Regions from separate parts of the Limosilactobacillus oris genome, predicted to be linked through region 3. Evidence: predicted binding sites of a transcription regulator. Region 3 holds the regulator's gene; each other region holds the start of a gene.
The links. The regulator Rex, encoded in region 3, represses fermentation and respiration genes when NADH is low (regulators of the CRP and FNR family bind a similar motif). The targets are predictions, from matches to a motif close to TTGTGAANTANTTCACAA.
Positions count from the first base shown of each region.

Region 1: N4599_RS03485 (alanine dehydrogenase) is a predicted target of Rex. The motif match lies at 1,094-1,111, and genes of this name have one in related genera.
Region 2: N4599_RS06865 (NAD(P)-dependent alcohol dehydrogenase) is a predicted target of Rex. The motif match lies at 1,242-1,259, and genes of this name have one in related genera.

Region 1 is NZ_CP104398.1:656,154-658,422, reverse strand. It holds gene rpiA (ribose-5-phosphate isomerase RpiA) at 1-126, opposite strand, end outside; gene N4599_RS03495 (GNAT family N-acetyltransferase) at 145-480, opposite strand; gene N4599_RS03490 (Orn/Lys/Arg family decarboxylase) at 402-842, shown strand; gene N4599_RS03485 (alanine dehydrogenase) at 1,327-2,269, shown strand, end outside.
Region 2 is NZ_CP104398.1:1,356,323-1,358,591, reverse strand. It holds gene aldA (aldehyde dehydrogenase) at 1-23, opposite strand, end outside; gene N4599_RS06865 (NAD(P)-dependent alcohol dehydrogenase) at 82-1,203, opposite strand; gene N4599_RS06860 (hypothetical protein) at 1,464-1,772, opposite strand; gene N4599_RS06855 (MDR family MFS transporter) at 1,785-2,269, opposite strand, start outside.
Region 3 is NZ_CP104398.1:794,804-797,072, forward strand. It holds gene groL (chaperonin GroEL) at 1-586, opposite strand, end outside; gene groES (co-chaperone GroES) at 649-933, opposite strand; gene N4599_RS04155 (redox-sensing transcriptional repressor Rex) at 1,120-1,761, opposite strand; gene N4599_RS04160 (ABC-F family ATP-binding cassette domain-containing protein) at 1,992-2,269, shown strand, end outside.

The DNA.
Region 1 (2,269 bases), 140 kb from region 3:
CCGCTTGCCTAAAGCATCCACCATGTAGCGCACCGTCGAACCGGTCCCCAAGCCGACAATCATACCATCTTCGATAAACTTGACGGCAGCCTGGCCGACCAAGGCCTTTAATTCATTTTGATTCATTCTCATTTCACCTCAAACTTAGTTTTGCTCTTCAGGGGCGAGGAGCCGCCGGTATTCCGGGTGCTTTTGAAAACTCATTTTGGCATACGGGCACATTAATTTAACCGTCAGCCCCGCTTGATCCGCGTAATCGACAAAGGCGGCCATTAGCTTACCGGCGATCCCTTGGCCGCGGTAAGCCGGATTGACAAAGCCCCGCTCTAAGACAACCCGCTTGGCGGCAGCGTCGACAAAGGGGTAATCAATTTGGCCGATTAAGGTGCCGTTGGTCTCCGTTGCGACCAGTTTTTCTGCGGCAATCGTATCGTCAACTTTGCCAAGAGTTACACAATTTCTATAAAGAAAACAACACAAAGGAATATCAAAAGCGCTTATTCTTGCGGAAGTATTTCCCAGAGCAGACTATGAGCGCAATCGATGCTGATACAGAAATGCTTCATAACAATGTCCAATTGATTAAACTTAAAGATGTTGTAGGCCACACTGCAGTTGAAGGAGCGCTCCCATATCCACCTGGTATTTTCTGTGTTGTCCCTGGTGAAAAATGGTCCGAGACAGCTCAAAAGTATTTCATGATTTTGCTGAAGGGAATCAATGCCTTTCCAGGATTTGCTCCTGAAATTCAAGGGGTTTACTTTAAGAAAGAGAATGGTAAAACTGTTGCTTATTGTGAAGTACTTGACGATAAGACGGAAGCTAAATATAGCGATAAATAGGGATAAGCAGAGCGGGCACTTGAAAGAAAGTGAAATAAATTTGAATAATTAAACCGTTAAGGTATGGTTTTGGCATTTTGCTGGGGCCATACCTTTTTTAGGCCTTGAAATTTTAAAACTATCTCAATGTCAATTTCTAGATTTGATTAATGATATACCGTATTGGACATTAACAACTAGAATTCTTATAAATTCTTTGTGAAATTCGATTAAATTTAGCGGTGATATCAAGGTAGATAAGGCTTAATATCGTGTTTTAAATTTCACAAGTTGTGTGATTAATAAACGATTAGTAGTTTCTCATTGAAAAATAAGTTAAAAATTACACAGAATAAATAAAACGCTTACTAACGTTGGTACCATAGTAAATTGGCTGATTATAGCAATCAAACATTTTTTATGAATGTGAATAAAATCTTTTACTTTTTAGATAATAGTGAATGAAAGCGTACTCAAAAGAAAAGGGAGGTTTTCGAGTATGAGTATGACAATTGCTGTTATTAAGGAACAAAAGGAAGGTGAAGGCCGGGTTGCTGCCACTCCTCACAATGTTGAGGAAATGGTTAAAGCCGGTAACACCGTTCTCGTAGAAACAAATGCCGGTGCTGGTTCAGGCTTCGACGATGCTGAATACGAGAAGGCTGGAGCCAAGATTGTTTCACACGAAGACGGCTGGAAGGCTGATTTGGTAATCAAGGTTAAGGAACCAGATGCCGAAGAATACAAGTACTTCCGTAAGGGGCAAGTTGTTTGGGGCTTCCAACACCTTGCATCTTCCAAGCCAACTGTAGAGGCAATGATGAAGGCTGGCACTACCGCTATTGGTGCTGAAACTATTGTTAAGGATGGTAAGCTGGAATTGCTTTCTGCGATGAGTCACATTGCAGGGCGCCGTTCCGTAATCATGGGTGCTTACTATCTGGAAGCTCAGCACGGTGGTGAAGGGATTCTCTTACCAGGAACCGCTGAAGTACCAGCTGGCAACGTTGTTATCTTTGGTGGTGGTAATGCCGCTATTGCTGCTGCTGACTTAGCACTTGGTATGAACTGCTCAGTTGTAATTATTGAAAAGAACCCAGAGCGGATTAAGGAACTTGAAAAGCAGTATGCAGGCAAGAACCTTCGGGTTGTTGAATCTAATGAAGAAAACCTTGCTAAGGAAATCAAGGATGCAGACCTGTTTATTTCAACTATTCTTATTCCAGGTGCCCGTCCACCGAAGTTGGTTAAGGAATACATGGTTAAGTCAATGAAGAAGGGCAGTGTTATTGCTGACGTTGCCATTGACCAAGGTGGTACTGTTGAAACCATTGACCACCCAACTACCATTGATGACCCAGTATTTACTAAGTATGGCGTAATTCATTACGCTGTTCCTAACCAACCAGGTGCTGTTCCACGTACTGCCACGATGGCACTGGCTGCTG
Region 2 (2,269 bases), 560 kb from region 3:
ATCTTGTAGTGTGGTGTAGCCAATTTTATTGCTTCCTTTCAAGCATCTACTTAACCAAACTCAATGTTTCATCGCGGCTGCCTAGTCACCCGGCTGGTAGTCCTTGTCGATAATCAGCACTGGCTTGATGGTCTTGCCGGATACTGAGTCGGCGTTGGCTTCGTTAATCTGGTCAAAGTCGTAGAACTTTTCGGTCTTGTCAAAGTCGAACATCCCGAGCTTATAGAATTCAATCAGACGTGGAATATCAACTTGCGGGATTGAGTCACCCATGTTGACACCGACGATGGTCCGGTCCGCTGGGCAAAGGTCGTTCCAGGTGTTGACGTCAATGTGTTGGGCAGTAACGGCAATCGCTGCCAGAACCCCACCTTGCGCCAGCGCTTGGATAGCATCTTCCATGACCTTGGTAACACCGGTGGTATCAACGATGTAGTCAACTCCCTTGCTGTCAGTCAAGTCCTGGATAGCCTTGACCATGTCCTGGTCATTGGTGTTGATGGCGTCGGTCGCACCCAGCTCCTTTGCCAGTTCCAGCCGTTCTGGTACCCGGTCAATAGCGATAACCTTCGTGCAGCCGGAAATCTTACCAGCCATCATGGCAGCCAGGCCAACGGCACCAGTCCCAGTAACCGCGATGGTCGAACCTGGTTCAGGCTTTAAGGTGTTAAAGACGGTCCCGGAGCCAGTGACGTACCCACAGCCTAGAGGTCCAAGTTTCCGCAGGTCAAGGTCTTTTGGAACCTTAACGGCGTTCCGTTCCCGAACCACGGTCGTCGTGGTGAATGATGATTGGTCAAACATATCGTCGACCTGGTGACCATCCTCGGTGAAGTGGGCACTGCCGTCAGGACGAACCCCGGAGAGGTTGTTAGCAGCGTAGTTCAAACACTTGGTTGGCTTCCCCTTCAAACAGTTGATACAGTTACCACAGCCGTAGAAGGACAGGATAACGTGGTCGCCCGGCTTGAAGTCCTTAACTTCGGAGCCGACTTTTTCAACGATCCCGGAACCTTCGTGACCCAAGATAATTGGGTAGCCGATTTCGGCATCACCCTTCCGCAGGGCCTCATCGGAGTGGCAGATCCCGGTGGCTACCATGTGAACCTGGAGGTCATCTGGTTGCATCTCTGCCAATTCAACGTCGTCACGAATATCAAACTTAGCGCCTTTCTTGTCTACAACAGCAGCTTTGATTTTCATAACAAAACATCTCCTTAGAAATATCCAATCGCTTTACAATGTTTACAGTATCACAAAGTTAGCGAATGGTTAGGAAATTTCAGATTGGTGTTACAATTGGAATTTGTTACACACCTACTTAGAGTATACGGGATTCCAGCTTAATATTTGTGAAACTTTTTATTTGTCATCTGACAGTTTATTCATATCTACGTCTAACAGTGGTAATTTACCGAACAAAAAAAGCGGTAGTGGTCACTATGACGACTATCGCAATTCAGTTAAGCTAAGTTATGTTCACTAGGCCGGACATGGGCGTGCTGCAAACGCCCAATTTGCTTCTCCCGGCCGTCATTGACGATGAACTGGTCAACCGCCCCGCAGTGGGTGCAGCTGACTACGATTTGGTAACGCTGGGAGTCATCATTGTTGGTGTCCACCCAGTTGCGTTCCGCAATCACCAGTGGTGCCTGGTGACACCGGTAGCACGGAATTTCCAGCAGCCGGTCTTCACGGAAGCCATCCCCGGTTTTGCCGACCATCCCGTAGCGATCCTCACCGTAAACATTATCAAAGTTGTTGTAAAACATTGTTCTTACTTCCTAATACTCCTTGGTAGCTGGCCGCTTGCTCCGGACGACCAAGAAAATCACCAGTTCGAGGGCAAAGATAGCCAGTGCGCAAATAATAAACAGTACGTGGTACGAGCTCAGGCCGATAATGACCCCACCAAACAGTGGTCCAAAGGCCTTCCCAAGGGAAGAATAAGCGTTCAGGATTCCCTGGTACTTCCCCTTGACGGCCACCGGCGAGAGGCTATTGACAATTGCCGGCATCGTTGGAATCACCGTCGCTTCGCCAATTGTCAGGACCACCATCGCGAGAATGTACCAGGCGTATGACTTTGCCACCAGCAAGAGGACAAAGGACAGGGCAATCGTCAGCGTCCCGATGTAAACCAGCAGGTAGGGGTTGATGTGCCAGCGGTCCAGCCAGGATAACACCAGCTGCGCCACCACAATCAAAATCCCGTTAATCGTCCACAGCAGACTATACTTGGTCATCGAGATTCCCTGTTCGGTCATAA
Region 3 (2,269 bases):
CACGGTCGAAGCTCATCCCTTCAACAACGTCAACACTCGTGTCAACACCACGGGAGTCTTCAATCGTGATGACACCATCGTGACCAACCTTTTCCATGGCGTCGGCAATCAGCTTACCAACTTCTGGATTAGCAGCAGAAATGGAAGCAATTTGGGCAATGTCGCTCTTCGTCTTAACTTCGTGTGACATGCTCTTCAGTGCTTCAACAGCCGCCTTGGTGGCCTTGTCAATCCCCCGCCGGATGCCAACTGGGTTAGCACCAGAAGTAACGTTCTTCATGCCGGCGTTAACAATTGCCTGTGCCAGTACAGTGGCAGTAGTCGTCCCGTCACCGGCGATGTCGTTGGTCTTGGATGCAACCTCAGCGACCAGCTTAGCACCCATGTTTTCGAATGGGTCTTCCAGGTCAATGCTCTTTGCAATCGTAACCCCATCGTTAGTAATCGTAGGGTTGCTGTACTTTTGACCTAAAACAACGTTCCGTCCCTTTGGCCCCATCGTTGTCTTAACGGTATCAGCCAGCTTATCTACACCAGCGAGCATTGCGCCGCGGGCGTCTTCTGCAAACTTAATGTCTTTTGCCATTATATTGTCACCTCAAATAAGAAATTCGTTTTTAAAGTGTTATGTTCTATCTTTATATTAAGCTAGTCGATTACAGCAACTAAGTCCTTTTCGTGAACGACAAGGTACTTTTTGCCGTTGTATTCAACTTCATTGCCGGCGTACTTGTCAAACAGTACCCGGTCGCCCTCTTTAACAGCTGGAGCAAGCTTTTGACCGTTATCAAGGGTCCGTCCCTCACCAACGGCAATTACCTTACCAGTAGTCGGCTTTTCCTTTACGTTGGAAGCAAGGACAATCCCACCAACGGTCTTTTCTTCTTCAGTTTCAGCTTGTAGAACAACGCGATCTCCTAATGGTTTTAACACGTCAATCCCTCCATCTTGTTAATTAATAAATTTGCTTTTAGCACTCTTGCTTGTTAAGTGCTAACCGCAATTCTTACTATACACCACCCTTGACCTAAAAAGCAACTGATAAGTTTGACTAATTTTGACTATTTCAGGTAATAAAAAATCCCGCCGACACCCCAGAGTATCAGACGGGAAATATCACTATTTCTTATTATCAGAATAGTTCTTAATAAAGTAAATCAGTGTTTGCAGTTCATTAGTCAGGTCAATATTTTGTACCTGAACCTCCTTCGGTACGGACAGGCGGACTGGTGAGAAGTTTAGGATTCCCCGGACACCGGCCTCAACCAGCTGGTCCGCAACCTCCTGAGCATGTTCGCCGGGAACCGTCAAAATGACAATGTCAATTTGCTGTTCCTGGAGTTGCTTTTTAATATCCGTTGCCGGGTATACCGGAATCCCGCTCTTGATCTTATTCGCTAATTCCGGCTTAGTATCAAAGGCCGCGCTAATCCGCAGGTTCGTGTCCTGGTGGAAGTTAAAGTTCAGCAGGGCGCTTCCTAGGCTGCCGACCCCGACCAAGGCCACGCTGACCAGTGAATCCTGGTGCAAAATCCCCTTAAAGAACTTTAACAAGCTCGCTACGTCATATCCATAGCCCCGCTTTCCCAGTTCACCAAAGTAGGAAAAGTCCCGCCGAATCGTCGCCGAATCAACTTGAACCGCTTCAGATAGTTCGGTCGATGAGACCCGTTCCTTCTTCGCGTTCAGTAAAATCGTCAGGTAGCGATAGTAGATAGGTAACCGCCGTGCCGTCGCCCGTGGTATTTTCTTTGTTGTCATCTTTATCCCCCTATTCATCTTCTTTTGCAACGTGTCCTGTAAAGTGATTGGGATGTAACTTATTAGTTGAACGGCTACGTTGCTCTTGTGAAATTTAGTTCCTAACTATTCTAGCAATTAACCGTCGTTTTGTGAAGCGGTATACAAAATAATTCCACTTTTTTAATAAAAGAAGGGGAAATCTGCTAAAATAATGATTGTTAGCATAATGATATTAGCGAGGTTTCAAAATGATTCTGTTGCAAACAAACGACGTCGAGCGCCGCTTCGGGGCCGACGTTCTCTTCCATAATATTAACCTGCAAATCCAGGAGCACGGCCGCACGGCGCTGGTTGGCCGCAACGGAGCCGGCAAAACTACTTTGTTAAAAATGATTGCGGGAATTACCAGTCCTGACGAAGGAACCATCAGCAAGGCGAAGGACCTTTCCATCGGCTACCTAGCTCAGGATCAAGGTTTAGATAGTCAAAACAACATCTGGGCAGAGCTTGATACCGTCTTTGCCGA